4 regions of the Leisingera methylohalidivorans DSM 14336 genome follow, and region 4 is predicted to be linked to each of the others. Evidence: riboswitches for the same ligand, from Rfam matches in the RefSeq annotation. Region 4 holds a riboswitch; each other region holds the start of a gene.
The links. Region 4 has a riboswitch for cobalamin ahead of METH_RS15570 (TonB-dependent receptor plug domain-containing protein). Riboswitches for the same ligand answer to the same signal wherever they lie in the genome.

Region 1 (3,683 bases), 200 kb from region 4:
CTCCGCCGCTGCAGTCTCTTCCGGCACCACGTCGTCGATCTCGGGCGCATCGGCTGCAGTCTCAACCGGGGCGCCAAAGCTTTCCTGGTTGTAGTTCGCCATGTCGAAGCCCAGGCCGTTGAGCATGTCGCGCACCGCCTGCATGAACGGGTCCGGCCCGCAGCAGTAGACCTCGCGCTCCAGATAGTCGCCGGCAATCAGGCCCAGCATGATCTGGTTCAGCTGGCCGCGGTAGCCGGTCCAGACCTGATAGGGATCGTCCTCTTCCACCACAAAGTTCAGCTTGAGGCCGGGCACCCGTGCCGCCATGCCTTCCAGCTGGCGCCGCGCGATGATCTCGCTCGGGCGCTTGGCGCAGTTGATAAAGCTGATGTCGGGCGACTGGCCGCGGTCGAACAGATACTGGGTCATCGACAGGCTCGGCGTGATGCCGGAGCCTGCGGAGATGAACAGGAACTTGCCGTTGGGGCGCTTGGGCAGGGTGAACAGCCCCGCAGGCCCCGAGGCTTTCAGCATCCTGCCGGGGCGCAGGTTGTCCAGCATCCAACGGGTGCCGATGCTGTCCGCTTGCGCCTTCACAGTCACCGAGATCGACAGCGGCCGCGACGGCGAGGAACTGATGGTGTAGGTGCGCCAGACGGTCCCGCCCGGCACCGGCAGTTCCAGCGTCAGGAACTGGCCCGGCTGGTATTTGAACCACGCGCCGGAAGGCGCGCGGAAGCTGAAGGTGGCGGTGTTCGGCGCTTCCGGCACAACCGAGACGCATTCCAGCATCTCGTCGTCCTTCCACGCCAGGGTTTCGTCCAGAGATTCGAAATTAGCCTGCAGTCCCATTGGCTTACTCCGCCGCGATCAGGTTGCGGCCGGTCAGGGCGCGGGTCAGGTGTTCAGCATACCAGTTGGAGAACTGAATGACGCCGCTTTCCTGCACTTCGGAATAGGGTCCGGGCTGGTAGGCGGGCGAGTTGATGCCGCGCTGGTTGTCCTCGACCACAATGCGGTCCTCGTCGTTGGTGGCCATCCAGACTTCAGTCAGGCGCTTGATGTCATAGTCCTGGCCCTCAACCGCGTCCTTGTGCACCAGCCACTTGGTGGTCACTTCGGTCTCGGTCGCGCTGATCGGGTTCACCCGGAAGACAAGGGAATGATCCGGCAGGAAATGGTTCCAGGTGGTTGGGTAGTGGAACTTCAGCAGCGTGCCGGCATCGGCAAAGGGCACCCGTCCCAGCGGTTTGGCGACTGCGGCCTTGCCGTCCATTGTATAGCTCTCGGCGCCTTCGTTCAGCGGCATCCGCGCCAGCCGGTGCTGGCCGCGTTCGCCCATGCGGAACTGCGCCGGGCAGCCTGCGGCTTCGATCCGGTCGAAATGCTTCTGCAGATGCGGCGGGGTTTCGCCGCCTTCAACCCCGGTGACCGAAGGATCTTCCGGGAAGGTGCGGCACAGCGACGGGTGGTTGCCGCCGCAGTGATAGCACTCGCGGTTGTTCTCCCAGACCAGCTTCCAGTTGCCGTTCTCGATGATCGAGCTTTCATAGGCGATCTTGGCATTGCCCAGATCATGCGGCTCCAGGTAGGGGCGGGCGGCCTCGGCGAACGCATCGAAATCCGGCGCCTCATCGGCCAGGCAGATATAGATCAGACCGGCCAGATCGCGGCAATGCACTGGCTTCAGCCCGTGTTTGGAGGCATCGAAATCCGGCCCCATGTCGCGTGCCCACAACAGCGAGCCGTCCAGCTCGTAGGTCCACTGGTGGTAGGGGCAGACCAGCTTGGGCGAATTGCCCTTCTTGGCCTTGCACACAACCGATCCGCGATGGCGGCAAGCATTGTGGAAGGCACGCACTTCGCCATCCGTGCCGCGCACGATGATGACGTTATAAGCCCCCACCTGATGGGTCACATAGTTGCCCGGCTTCGGCACTTCGCAGGCGGGAATGGCAAACAGCCACTCGCGGTAGAAGATCTGCCGCAAGTCCAGATCCAGAACGCCCGGATCGGTATAGAACGCCTGTTCCAGAGAGTAGTTTTTCTGCCGGGCCATCAACTTGGCCAGAATCTCGCTATCGTGAAGCATCTGCTTCTCTCCTTTGCCGCAACCCCGCGGCGGGTTGGCTGGGTGCGGGCAGGTGAAGAGAGATTGCAAGCCACACGCCTGCAACCGCCCCGCCGCCGCCCGCGGTTGACGTTTTTCAGGGCAAGGCTGGTTTCCGGACTGTCCCGGGGCCTTTAGGCGGCGGGACCTGGCACCTTCCCGAGGCACCTGCCTCAGTGGTCATTGCCATGCCTTGCCCGGGGTCACCGTTGCGGGGGCAGTGCCGGAGTTTCACCAGCTTCCCAATTCTCCGCCCCGAAGGACGGCACCTTGCTATCCGCGGTATTGCCCTAAAAATCTCCCGCCATCGGAAACAAAACCGACCCGGCGAAACCAGAATAAGACATGCAGGTTCATTACCGGCCACCAGACGAACCTGTCCAATGCCGCAAAATGCGCGCTGCATGCAAAAAGCGGCAAAGACCCCATCTGTCAGCGCTGGTTAAAGCCGTTTCCGGCGAATCTGCACAGCGCTCTCCGCCAGGCCCCGCCGCAACTGAAAAAGGCCGCGTTTCCGCGGCCCTGTCTTACTTCGACTTCCAGCTGTCCAGCCAGCGCCGGAACCGCCCCTTGCGCTCGGCGAGCGCATCGCCCGCCGCATAGAGGCTGTCCTCGACATTTTCGACCATCGGGTCGATCCGCGCCCGGCGGAAGCGGCGCCAGCGCACATAGACCGCCCAGAACAGCGCCGCCAGCAGCACCAGTACAATGATCGAGAACCAGTTGGTCGGCTTGTCCTCCGGACCTGCCACCGGGTTGATCGTCACGGCGTTGGGAAAAATTGACAAGAACTCGTTGCGCCAGCCGTAGTGCATCACCGCCACCCATTCCGGGTTTGCCTTGGTCGAGATGCTGTCATTGGCATCGGTATACAGGTTCGCGGTGTCGAACTTGAAATAGGGCGGCCAGTTCCAGCCGGTATCCTCATTTCGGTAGACCATGTTGCGGCCGCTGGGGCGCACGGCCTGGATGAACTGCACATCGCGGTTGATCAGCTCGGCAGACTGGTCGTCCGGCTTGGACCAGAAGATTTTGGTCCAGTCGTTCAGCTCCTGCCGCTCCTCATAGGTGTTGACGATACGCACCACATCGTACTGCGGCAGCGTGTAATGCAGAAAGGCGCCGAACAGCACCCAGATGGTGATCAGAAAAGCCCATTTGATGAAACGCATCTGCTGCACCTCACATGAAGTTAATGACATAGACCAGAAGCGCGATTGCCCCCAGCGGAATGATATAAACCAGCAGGATCAGCTTGCGCCGGAACGAGCGGTCATATTGTTTCAGCCCCCGCTGGATGAAGGTGCTGCGGTCGCCGGTCAACCCCTTCTCTTTCCAGCGGCGCTTGAGCTTCGCCCGCCGCACCTCGCGCGAGTAAAGCGAGACCGCGCCGTAAGCCACGGTCAGCCCCACCAGCAGGATCAGGATCAGGCGGATAAAACCGAACATCTTTATCGCCCCCTCACCCGGTTCACCGCGCCCCAGGGGCCGACCCGCTCGACACCCCCCTTGCGCCGCACACGCGGCAGCGCTGGTGTGCGGCCCTCCATATCCGGCTCATGCCCGAACAGTGCGGCGCGCGCGCCGGCCT
Region 2 (3,683 bases), 1.5 Mb from region 4:
CAGTGGTCTCGCCGGCGCCATGGGAAATCGCCTGATCCAGCAGCGAGGTCGCATCGCGGGCAGAGCCTTCGGCGGCGCGGGTGATCAGCGCCAGCGCATCCTCGGCGATCCGGGCGTTTTCGGCCCCGGCAATCTTGCGCAGCAGGGCAATCATCACCTCCGGCTCGATCCGGCGCAAATCGAAGCGCTGGCAGCGCGACAGCACCGTCACCGGCACCTTGCGGATCTCGGTTGTGGCGAAGATGAATTTCACATGCGCAGGCGGTTCCTCCAGCGTCTTCAACAGCGCGTTGAAGGCGCTGGTCGACAGCATGTGGACTTCGTCGATGATGTAGATTTTGTAGCGGGCCGAAGCGGCGCGGTACTGCACCGAGTCGATGATCTCGCGGATGTCGTTCACACCGGTGCGCGAGGCGGCATCCATCTCCATCACGTCGACATGGCGGCCTTCCATGATCGCGGTGCAATGCTCGCATTGGCCGCAGGGATCGGTGGTCGGGCCGCCCTGGCCGTCGGCGCCGATGCAGTTCATGCCCTTGGCGATGATCCGCGCGGTGGTGGTCTTACCGGTGCCGCGGATGCCGGTCATGATGAAGGCCTGGGCAATCCGGTCAGCGGCAAAGGCGTTTTTCAGCGTCCGCACCATGGCGTCCTGGCCCACCAGATCGGCAAATGTTTCGGGCCGGTACTTGCGGGCCAGAACCTGGTATTGGGAGTGGCCGGATGCGCCGGGGGTGCCGCTGGGGGTATCGTTCATGATGTCTCGTGCCGGATTCGGGATGCGGGGCGTCCGCGTTCCGCGCAGGGTATTGAAGCGCAGCCCGTTCGTCCACCGCCGATGGGGCTGTCCCGGGACAGCAAAAGCGCTTTGGGATTGCCCGCTTAGCCGCTAGGCTGCGGACGCATAGGACTGCGGGGGGAAATGCAGGAACGCAACGGCTAAGGAGGCGGTATGCGATCTGAAGACATCCCGGGACCTGGGGCGCAGGACGGCGCGGCGCCGGCAGGCCTGACCATCCACGCGCTGTCAGCAGGCGGCGGTATTCTGGCGCTATGCCCGCTGCCCGGCGGCGGCGGCGATTACCGCAATGACCTGATTCAGATCTATCAGTGGAAACCGGGGCTGGTCATCTCGATGACCACGGAGGTCGAGCACGCAGCCGCAGGCGTGCCGCGGCTGGGGATTGATCTTCAAAGCATGGCTTGCCGCTGGCTGCATTTGCCAGTGCCGGATTTTCAGGCGCCGCCGCCGGGCGTGGCAGCGAAATGGCCGGCCGCCAGCGCCTCCGCACGGCAGGCTTTGGCGGGCGGCGGCCGGGTGCTGGTGCATTGCCGGGGCGGCTGCGGGCGGTCCGGTATGGCGGTGCTGCGGCTGATGATCGAAGGCGGCGAGGATCCGGCGCAGGCGCTGGCCCGGCTGCGGGCGGTGCGGCCCTGCGCGGTGGAAACGGATGAGCAGCTGCACTGGGCCTGCGCGGGGCAGGCGGCAGGTTAGACCGCATAGGCTTCCGCCCGCCCGGGGTCCGGCACTGCCCTCAAAGCTCAGGTTTCACAGCGCCAGCATCTGTTCCGCCTGCCGCGCCGCAGCGGTTTTCGGCAGCGCCTCCATCAGCGCGCAGGGGCGGGTGTCCAGTTTGGAGGCGGCAAAGCCGGTGCCGTCACGGCTGAGGATGGCATCGGCGAAGCGGTCCAGCCCCTCGCGCGGCGCCTCTTCCCCGACGCCGCAATACAGCCGGATCCGGTCATGGCTGGCAGCAAACTGCGCCGGGCAGTTGCGCGGGCAGCCGTCCAGCGCGGTGGTGCCGGTGATCTCGAAATCCTCCTGGGTCAGCGGTTTGGCCTTGGTCATCGCCTCGGCCAGCTTGGCGATCATCCGCTCCGCTGCGGGGCAGGGCCGCCCCAAATACTTGCAATCTGTTGCCGCATAGAAATGCGTCTGGTCCGTCCACATCATATCTGCGCCCTCCGCGCGTGGCACGGGGGTCATGGGGACAAGAGTTCGGATGAAAGACGGATCACAGCCGCCGCAGCCATCAGACCCTGTCCGGACACCCCGCCCGGGTTCGAGTTACACGTCTGATGGCAGGTCTCCTGACTTGCGGGTCGTCGCTCTCCCGATCCTTCCCGGCCTCTTGTCGGGCCAGTGGCTCTATCGGGGTCGCTCGCCGCTTACAGTTGCGGGGGCAGCCGCGGAATTGGCCTGTTTATGCGCAGGCCGCACCGTGTTCCCTTTTCATCCCGGACACAAGATTCTGTGGCACGGGAACCATCGCCACAAGCGGTAGCGGTTTCTTCCGCGAGTCGTCAATCGTTTTTCTGCAGCTGCAAATACAGCCCCCGGATCACATCCGACTGCCGCCGCACCCGGGCCAGCTGCCAGCCGCCCTGCAGCAGGATATAGAAGTTCTCGGCCGCCGCGCGGGCCTCGGGTTCGGGCAGGCCGAGGCGGCGGGCGTGGCGGGCGGTCTCGGCTATCCAGCCCTCGAACAGATGCGCGGCATGCTGGTGGAACGCCTCGTTCTCCGGCCCTTCGAACAGGGTGGCAGAGACCGGGCAGCCGCTCCATTTGCCTTGCTGGTCAAACAGCTTGGCCAGTTTGTAGCAGACCGTCTTGGCCCCCTCCCGGAAGGTTGGCGCCGGCGTGAAAGACGCCTCTATCAGCAGCAGCATCTGCCCTGACGCCCAATCCGCTGCGGCCAGGGCAAGGTCGGATTTGCCATTGGGAAAATGGTGGTAGAGCGAACCCTTGGGCGCTCCGGCCGCTGCCAGCAGTTCCGCCAGCCCGGTGCCGCTGTAGCCCTTGTTGCGGAACAGGCCCGCAGCCGCCCGCAGCAGCCGTTCGCGGGTGGGGGCAGGGGCGTCCGGGGCGGCAGAGGGTGTCGTCACGTCAGTCATACCGGCAGGTTGACAGCATTGGACCGATTGGTCCAGTGATGGAATAGACCAATCGGTCTAGGAGGGTGCCATGCTGGACAGCCATGCAGAACACACCGCGGATATCCGGGTGGAGGAGCTGCGCATTGCCGCAGGCGATGCGATGCTGGCCGGGCGGCTGTACCACCCGGCGGGGCGGGCGCGGGCCGCGGTGGTGCTGAATGGCGCAACCGGGGTGCCGCAGCGCTTTTACCGGCATTTCGCGCGCTGGCTGGCAGCCGGGCAGCAGGTGGCCTGCCTGACCTATGACTACCGGGATTTCGGAGACTCGGCGCGGGGCCATCCGCGCCATTCCGGCGCGACAATGGCCCAATGGGCGCTGGAAGATCAGCCAGCTGCCCGGGCCGAACTGCAACGGCACTATGCGGGCGTGCCGTTGTGGGTGATCGGCCATTCTCTGGGGGCGATGCTGATGCCCCTGCAGGATGGCCTGAAGGACGTCGCCCGCATGATCGTGGTTGCGGGCGGCTTGGTGCATCACCACGATCATCCCTGGCCCTACCGCGCGCTGGCGCTGGCTTTCTGGTTCGGCCATGTGCCGCCATTGGTCCGTGCCTTGGGCTATCTGCCCGGGCGTGCGGTGGGGTTCGGGGCCGATTTGCCCGCCGGGGTTTACTGGCAGTGGCGGCGCTGGTGCACCACGCCGGGCAGCTACCTGCCGGAAACCGGCGCGGCCTTGCCGCTGCCCGGATGGGCAAGCACCGGCGTGCCGGTGGATCTGTTTGCGATGGCGGATGATGACGTTGTGC
Region 3 (3,683 bases), 1.8 Mb from region 4:
GGGCAGGGTGGAAAGCTCATCCAGGCGGGCGTCCTCGCGCCCGTCGGCGGGCAGGATCGCCAGCGCAATGCCCTTGCGCCGGGCCAGATCCTGCAGGGTGGCGAGGCCGTAGGACCAGTAGCTTTCGCCGCCGATCAGGCGGACGAGGACGCCCTTGGCGCCCTCCAGTGTCTGTTCCGCGTAGACGTCGACCGACAGCGGGTGCTTGAGCGCCACCAGATTGGCGACGCGCAGGGAGGGCAGCTTGCCTTCCGCGCGGTGCCAGCCCGCCGCAAAAGCGCCGAGGTCGCTGTCGGAGAAGGACAGCACCACAAGGTCCGCGGGCGTCTGCCCGAGGTCTTGCGGGGTATCGGTCTCGTCAAGGCCGTGGCTTTCGCGGAAGACGACGTGCATGGGTCAGGCCTTTCGCGATGGGCGCCGTGACGCGCGGAAGACAGCCCCCGGCTGCGGGTGGGGGGACAGCCCCCGCCCGGGGGGGCGGCCGGGGGCTGTCCGGCCCAAGGGCCGGTCAAGACAGCAGCTATCATCGCCCCAAGCCAGCATCAGCTTACGCCCCCAGCTCGGCGCGGATCGCCTGTTCGTCGATGTTGTCGTGCTCGGCGATGACCACCAGGGCGGTTTTGCGCGGCTGCGCGCCCCAGGGCTGGTCGTACTGGGCGCGCAGACGCTCGCCCACGGCCTGAACCAGCATCCGCATCGGCTTTCCTTCCACCGCGACATAGCCTTTGACGCGCAGGATGTTGCGCTCGCGGGCGAGTTTCACGATCGCATTCTGCAGCGCTTCCGGGTCGGATACTTCGCCCATTTCGACAACGATGCTTTCAAAATCGTCATGCTCGTGGTCGTGGTGGCCGTCATGGTGGCTGGGGCGGGCGTCGAGATCGTCCTCGGCAGCGGCGCCCAGGCCCAGGATGATGCGCGGGTCGATGACGCCTTCGCTCATCGGCAGGATCGGCAATTTGCGGGGCGCCTCGGCCTCGATCACCGCGCGGGCCTTCTCGACGCCTGCGTCGCCGGCCAGGTCAGCCTTGGACAGCAGAACGATGTCGGCGCAGGAGATCTGGTCCTCGAACACCTCGCTGAGCGGGGTTTCATGGTCGATGCTGTCATCCGCCTCGCGCTGGGCCTGCACGGCGTCCAGATCGGGGGCGAACTGGCCTTTGGCCACCGCCTCGGCATCGGCCAGCGCGATTACGCCGTCGACGGTGATGCGGGAGCGGATCGCGGGCCAGTCAAACGCCTTCAGCAGCGGTTTCGGCAGCGCCAGGCCGGAGGTCTCGATAACGATGTGGTCGGGCTGCTCGGGCAAGGCCATCAGCTGCTCTATGGTGGGGATGAAGTCATCGGCCACGGTGCAGCAGATGCAGCCGTTGGCCAGCTCCATGATATTCTCCGCCGGGCAGTTTTCATCGGCGCAGGATTTCAGGATGTCGCCGTCCACACCGGCGGTGCCGAACTCGTTGACCACCACCGCCAGGCGTTTTCCTTGCGGGTTCTGCATCAGGTGGCGGATCAGCGTGGTTTTACCTGCGCCCAGAAAACCGGTGATGACGGTGACGGGGATCTTGTTGAGATCGCTCATGATTACTCCTCGGAGAAGAACTTGGCCGGCGGGATGCGGGCAACGGATTGCTTGCGGAAGGTCTGCGGGCGCTGGCGCCAGGGCACGAGACCATCGGCGGTGCCGGCATAGGCCGCGGCCCCTTCCAGGATTTCTGGGACATGCTGGTCCGGGTCGAGGTCGCCGTAGACATAGGTCCAGCGCTCGGCGCCGCCGATCAGGGCAACGGCGCAGCCGCGCTTGCAGGAGGACAGGCATTCGACACCGCGCAAGGCGACGCCTTCGGGCATTCCGGCCTCTTCCAGCGCGGCGTGCAGGATGGCGCCGGGGCGGGCGGCCTCCGGATCGGCGCCGTCGCGGCGGCAGGTAAGGCAAACGGTCAGCGTGACCGGTCCCGGGGTGCTGGCGGGGGTGCCCGCCTTGTCTTCTGCCATTGGCGCGTCTCCTGTCGCGTCAGGCAAGCAGGGACATGGCCAGAAGGGGGGCGGTGCGTGCCTGCCCCTCAACCGGTCGCGGAACACCCCGCCCGCCCGTTGAACTCTCCTTCGCTGGCAGGTCTCCCGGCTTGCGGATGCCAAGGCGCGGGGCCTTGCCGGCCATCCTGCCTTCCCGGGGATCACCCAGTGGCATGGCGGCCTCATCCGGTCACGGTCGCGGGGGCGGCTGTGCTTCGGCCCGTATGGCCTTCACATTCCCTCTTCGCCTGCTTTCGCAGGAACCAGCGAAACCCCCTTGCGCTATCGTGCCCTTCTTTGTCAAGACATGGGTCAAACAGCTGGAGAGCCCCCATGAGCGAAAAGTCTGAAACCGGCATCTCAGAGGAAGAAGCCGCCCGTCACGCCTCCAAGATGGCCAAGAAGAAGGCCGCGCGCGACCGGATGATGAAGACCAAGGAGGGCGAGAAGGGCCTGATCATCGTCCACACCGGGCCGGGCAAGGGCAAGTCGTCCTCCGGGTTCGGAATGATCATGCGCTGCATTGCGCATGGGATGCCGTCGGCGGTGGTGCAGTTCATCAAGGGCGCCTGGCAGACCGGCGAACGCACCCTGATCGAGGAAAACTTCAGCGATCTGTGCCAGTTCTATGCGATGGGCGAGGGGTTTACCTGGGAGACCCAGGACAAGGCCCGCGACATTGCCGCCGCCCAGAAAGGCTGGGAAAAGGCCAAGGAGATGATTCTGGACGAGCGCAACACCATGGTGCTGCTGGACGAGATCAACATCGCGCTGCGCTATGAGTATCTGGATCTGGAGGAGGTGCTGGAGTTCCTGGTGGAGCAGAAGCCGCCGATGACCCATGTGGTTCTGACCGGCCGCAACGCCAAGGAGGAGCTGATCGAGATTGCCGATCTGGTAACCGAGATGGGCCAGATCAAGCATCCGTTCCGCGCCGGTGTGAAGGCGCAGAGGGGCGTGGAGTTTTAAGACGTTCGGCCCGGCCGGGAGGCCGGGCCGAACCCGGCCTTCCCGTCAAGCCGAAGGTTTGCGTCCGGCAAAACGGGAGGGCGCTTCGCACCCGCCCAGGCTCGGGCGCTGCCCTAAGCGTTATGCCGCGAGCTGTGCGGCTTTTCCCTGAATATAGGCATCCACCTCTGCGCGCTGGGCGTCATCCAGCCGCAGCCCCAGCTTGGTGCGCCGCCACAGATAGTCGTCGCCTGCGCGCACCCATTCGCGGGCAATTGCCCAGTCCAGCTCCCGCGCGGTGACGGTGGCGCCGAAGTCCTGACCCAGATCCTCGGCAGTTTTGGCGTCGCCAAGAATGTTCCATGCCTCGGTCCCGTAAGCGCGGATCAGCCGTCCCGCCCAATAGGGCGGCAGGAAGGGGTATTCCGCCGCCAGTTTCGACGTCAGTTTCTCCACGTCCGCCACCGCAAAATCACCGCCGGGCAGGGCCACGCCTGCGGTCCAGTCAGAGGGCAATTGCGGGAACACCTCGCCGATTTTCGCCAAAGCGGCCTCGGCCAGTTTGCGGTAAGTGGTGATCTTGCCGCCAAAGACATTGAGCAGCGGCGCCTGCGCCTGATCCAGCGTCAGCACATATTCGCGGGTGGCCGCAGTGGCGGAGCTGGCGCCGTCGTCATAGAGCGGCCGGACGCCGGAATAGGTCCAGACCACGTCTTTGC
Region 4 (3,683 bases):
CGGCACGGCCGCGCTTGGCGTAGCCCCAGACGTCAGCATAGTCCTCGTCGAACAGGTTGCTGACGCGCCCGGTCAGCACCACATTGTCTGTCAGCTGATACTGGGCCGAGACGTTGACAGTGGTGTAATCGTCGAGTTCGGCAACCGTGCTGGAGTTGAAAAACTGAGTGTCCCAGTTGCCCGCAACATGCCGGATGTCGGTGGTGATGGAACCGCGGCCGTTGACGGTATCCAGCGTAGCGCTGAGCAGCAACTCATGCTCCGGACGGCGGATTTCAACCGAGCCGTTGGGGTTGCTGGCGTCCAGATAGGTGTAGGAGAGGCGCAGGCCGAGGTTTTCGGTGGCCTCCAGGCTTGCTGCCAGCTCAACACCTTTGCGATCACTGTCACCGGCCTGGTTGCGGTAGGAGATCGTGGTCGCGTTCACCATGTAGCTCTCGATTTCACCCGTCAGCGTTTCGTCGAAATAGGTCACATCGACCAGTCCGCGCCCCTGCAGGAATGGCACCTCAACCCCAAAGTCGAAGCTGCGGTTTTCCTCCGGTTGCAGGCCCGGGTTGCCGAGATAGGTGGTGGAGCCAAAGGTACTGTTGGCAAACAGCTCAAAGTAAGAGGGATTCACGACGCCAGTTCCCGCCGAGCTGTGCAGACGCACGCCGCTGCCAGCAAATATGTAGGAAGCACTCGCCGTCCAGCTGGTTGCGTCTTCGAAAACGCTGTTGCTGTCGTGGCGCACCCCAAGCTGCAGATCCAGGCCATTGGCAAAGCTGCCGCGGTACTCCAGGGCAAATGAGTTGGTTTCGCGCGCAAAGGCCGGGTTGGTGCTGCTGGAATCCTCTTCCCATTCCAGAATTGCGTTCAGAAGGTGGTCTGCCTGATCTGCCGGCCGTCCGTCCAGGCCAAAGCTCAGCAGGTATTTTGCTGCTTCGGTCTTGGTTTCGGTCGGGGTGCCGCCATTGAAGGATCGGTCAAAGTCAGTGCGCTCCAGCGACAGCCGGTGTTTCAGGCGGCCGCCCAACGTGTCAAGCTCGGCATATACCTGGGCCAGCTGTTCATCGCGGTCGCTGAATTGCGTGGGATCATCCACGACATAGCTGGCCGAGTCCGTTGCGGTGAAAGAGGTGCTATCGCCGTCATATCGCTCGTCCGAGGTGCGGAAGTTGAAGCCAAGCTTCAGCCGGCCGTTGACCAGCTGGTCGCCCTTCAGCTGCAAGGTGTTGCGGCGGATGCCGTCCTTTTCGCCGCCGTCGCCAGAGATGTCGTAGCCGTCGTCGTTGTCATGCGCCAGGCTGAAGGAGACACCGCCGCGTTCGGTGCGCGACGAAACCCGCGCCGAGGCACGGTAGCCGTCCGAACCCGCCTCAGCGCTGCCGCCGTATTCTGTGCCGGTACCGCCGGTCCTGGTGATGATGTTGATCACGCCGGCCGAGGCGTTGGAGCCGTAGAACACCGATTGCGGGCCGCGCAGCACCTCAATGCGCTCGATATTGGCGGTGTCCAGCCCGGACAGGATGTATTCGCTGTCGCCGCCGGAGGCCTCGACGCCGTCAATCAGGATCAGCGTGTGGTTGGCTTCGGCGCCGCGGATGCGGACCTGGGTAAAGCTGTCGCCGGAGCCGCTCACCATCAGGCCGGGAACCGAGCGCAGCGCATCCTGAACGGTGGTGAGGCCGCGGTCTTCGATCTCCTCGCTGGTCAGGACCGAGGCAGAGCGGCCGTATTTCTGCGCTTCAACCGGGGTGAAGCCGCCGGAGACGATGATTTCCCCCAGATCGGTGATCTCTGCGTCCTGGGCAGTTGCGAGTGCGGGGGCGGCGGCGGTCAGGGCCGCGGCCAGGGACAGGCTTGCCTTGCTCATATTCCATTCCTCCCGGCCTGCGCAGCAAGCACAGGCCAAGTGACTGCCCAAGCGGGCAGTGTATTCGAGTTTGGGTCATTGGAAGGCCTTGCCTCCGCAGACGGTGAAAACTGCCACCACTACGGAAATCCGTTATCTACGGCGCGCCCCGCACCGGGATAGGGTGATCATCCTGGCAGGTCTCCTGACTCGCGGGTCGAAGCTTTGCCGCGCCTTCCCGCCCCTTGGGGCAGTGGCATTCCGCAGCATTGCTCTCCGCTCACAGTTGCGGGGGCAGTCACGGATTCAGCGCCTGTTGGCTACACCTCACCGTGTTCCCTTTTACCCGGGTGGTTTCCCAGCCGGACCAGAATGTCCCGACTTAGGCAAACCGGGTCTGTTCTGTCAAGCGGGAGAAAACTCTATCTCGGCTGTTATGGATCGGCTCCAGAGCGGACTGAGCATAAACAATTGCTTCAGGTTAAACGCTTGCGCTAGGAAAATCCCGATGAGAAAATGTGGATTGAACACCAATGGGGCGCCTAAATTCGGGAAACGGTATTTCGAAGTGAAGTTGATGCCGCCGTTCCATCTTTCGCTGAGTTCGAGAGGCTAGACCTTACCACACAGGCAAAGCCGTCTATGTTCTGTTCAGGAGTTAATTTAAGATGGGAAAGTCAGCTTTCGCGCAAGTTGTCAAAGCTGGTTCAGTTTGCGCTGTTTGTTTGCAACCGCGGCGAAAGCACGCTTTGTCCCGCACCCCGGCCACATGATGCCAGTTGCCTGCTGAACTGATGACAAGCGGCAGCTTTTTATCGCGGCGGAGCAGCGAAAATCGATGCCGGATCTGGCCACAGGAATGGAATGAAAATGGCGCTTTTGCGCACAGTGTACACAAGAAGATATCCAAGCAGCGCTTGCAACGGATGGCGGCTGGCAACGCAGCAACAAGTCATTGGGCTTGAATGAAACAGTGTCCAAATCCTGCTCCCGCAACAATCGTTTCCGACCAAGCTCCTGCAACCCGCGGGGGCTTTTTCGATTCAGGCTGACCCAAAGCCAACAATCCCGCTAATTCTCCAATGAGTTCAAGCTGATGTCCGCCAGGCGCATCAGCGTCGGGAATCATCCGGACCTCCGAAATCAGTGCCCGCAGCGACGCCGTGGACTCCCCGCTTCACTTCCGGTGCATTCAGAGACCGGGCGAGGTCTTCGACCATCTCGCGGTAGCGCTCCGAAAGGCTGGGATGCAGCCGCAGGCAGGGGGCTCCGGGCTATCTGCGATGATCGTCTGCAGCCGGGCCTTCGCTTCTTCCAGCTCTGACATCGTTGCCTTCATCAAGGCATGGTGCATGCCGTCTTCGATGGCCTTCAGAATGCCCGCGATCTTGTGTGGCGTGCCCCCATCGGGTGGTCCGGTTTGATTGTTAGTGCATCGTCGGTCTCTGGTCCACTGGGACGATGCCTTCCGGCGCAGGCGGGCGGTATCCCAATGCGCTGTGCGGCCTGACGGTGTTGCAGTGAACCCGCCATTGACCGATTAAGATTTGGGCTTCGCGCAGACTGAAGAAGATTTCCCCGTTCAAAAGCTCATCGCGGAACCGGGCATTGAAGCTTTCGCAATATCCGTTCTCCCAGGGTGGCCCCGGCTCGATCTACGCAGTCTTTGCGCCGGCAGCGGCGATCCAGCCCCGGACTTTCTGAGCAATGAATTCCGGGCCGTTATCCGATCTTATGTATTCCGGCGGGCGGCGCAGAATGAACAGATCAGTCAGCGGATCCAGCACATCGGTTGAGTTGAGTTTGCGATCGACGCGGATCATCAGCGCCTCCCTTGTGTATTCTC

Region 1: linked by a shared signal. The riboswitch ahead of METH_RS14605 (aromatic ring-hydroxylating oxygenase subunit alpha) and the one ahead of METH_RS15570 (TonB-dependent receptor plug domain-containing protein) in region 4 are both predicted to bind cobalamin.
Region 2: linked by a shared signal. The riboswitch ahead of METH_RS02515 (hypothetical protein) and the one ahead of METH_RS15570 (TonB-dependent receptor plug domain-containing protein) in region 4 are both predicted to bind cobalamin.
Region 3: linked by a shared signal. The riboswitch ahead of METH_RS04110 (DUF1636 family protein) and the one ahead of METH_RS15570 (TonB-dependent receptor plug domain-containing protein) in region 4 are both predicted to bind cobalamin.

What each region holds. Positions count from the first base shown of each region.
Region 1 covers NC_023135.1:2,967,885-2,971,567, forward strand. The annotation lists gene METH_RS14600 (FAD-binding oxidoreductase) at 1-834, opposite strand, end outside; gene METH_RS14605 (aromatic ring-hydroxylating oxygenase subunit alpha) at 839-2,074, opposite strand; cobalamin riboswitch at 2,182-2,380, opposite strand; gene METH_RS14610 (DUF1523 family protein) at 2,620-3,264, opposite strand; gene METH_RS14615 (hypothetical protein) at 3,275-3,541, opposite strand; gene METH_RS14620 (DUF6638 family protein) at 3,544-3,683, opposite strand, start outside.
Region 2 covers NC_023135.1:486,422-490,104, forward strand. The annotation lists gene METH_RS02505 (DNA polymerase III subunit gamma/tau) at 1-757, opposite strand, end outside; gene METH_RS02510 (protein-tyrosine phosphatase family protein) at 953-1,495, shown strand; gene METH_RS02515 (hypothetical protein) at 1,550-1,954, opposite strand; cobalamin riboswitch at 2,065-2,285, opposite strand; gene METH_RS02520 (TetR/AcrR family transcriptional regulator) at 2,305-2,895, opposite strand; gene METH_RS02525 (alpha/beta hydrolase family protein) at 2,966-3,683, shown strand, end outside.
Region 3 covers NC_023135.1:818,557-822,239, forward strand. The annotation lists gene cobN (cobaltochelatase subunit CobN) at 1-393, opposite strand, end outside; gene cobW (cobalamin biosynthesis protein CobW) at 548-1,582, opposite strand; gene METH_RS04110 (DUF1636 family protein) at 1,585-1,995, opposite strand; cobalamin riboswitch at 2,095-2,299, opposite strand; gene cobO (cob(I)yrinic acid a,c-diamide adenosyltransferase) at 2,350-2,985, shown strand; gene glpD (glycerol-3-phosphate dehydrogenase) at 3,106-3,683, opposite strand, start outside.
Region 4 covers NC_023135.1:3,170,157-3,173,839, reverse strand. The annotation lists gene METH_RS15570 (TonB-dependent receptor plug domain-containing protein) at 1-1,858, opposite strand, end outside; cobalamin riboswitch at 2,016-2,224, opposite strand; partial or broken gene METH_RS15560 (IS3 family transposase) at 3,265-3,683, opposite strand, start outside.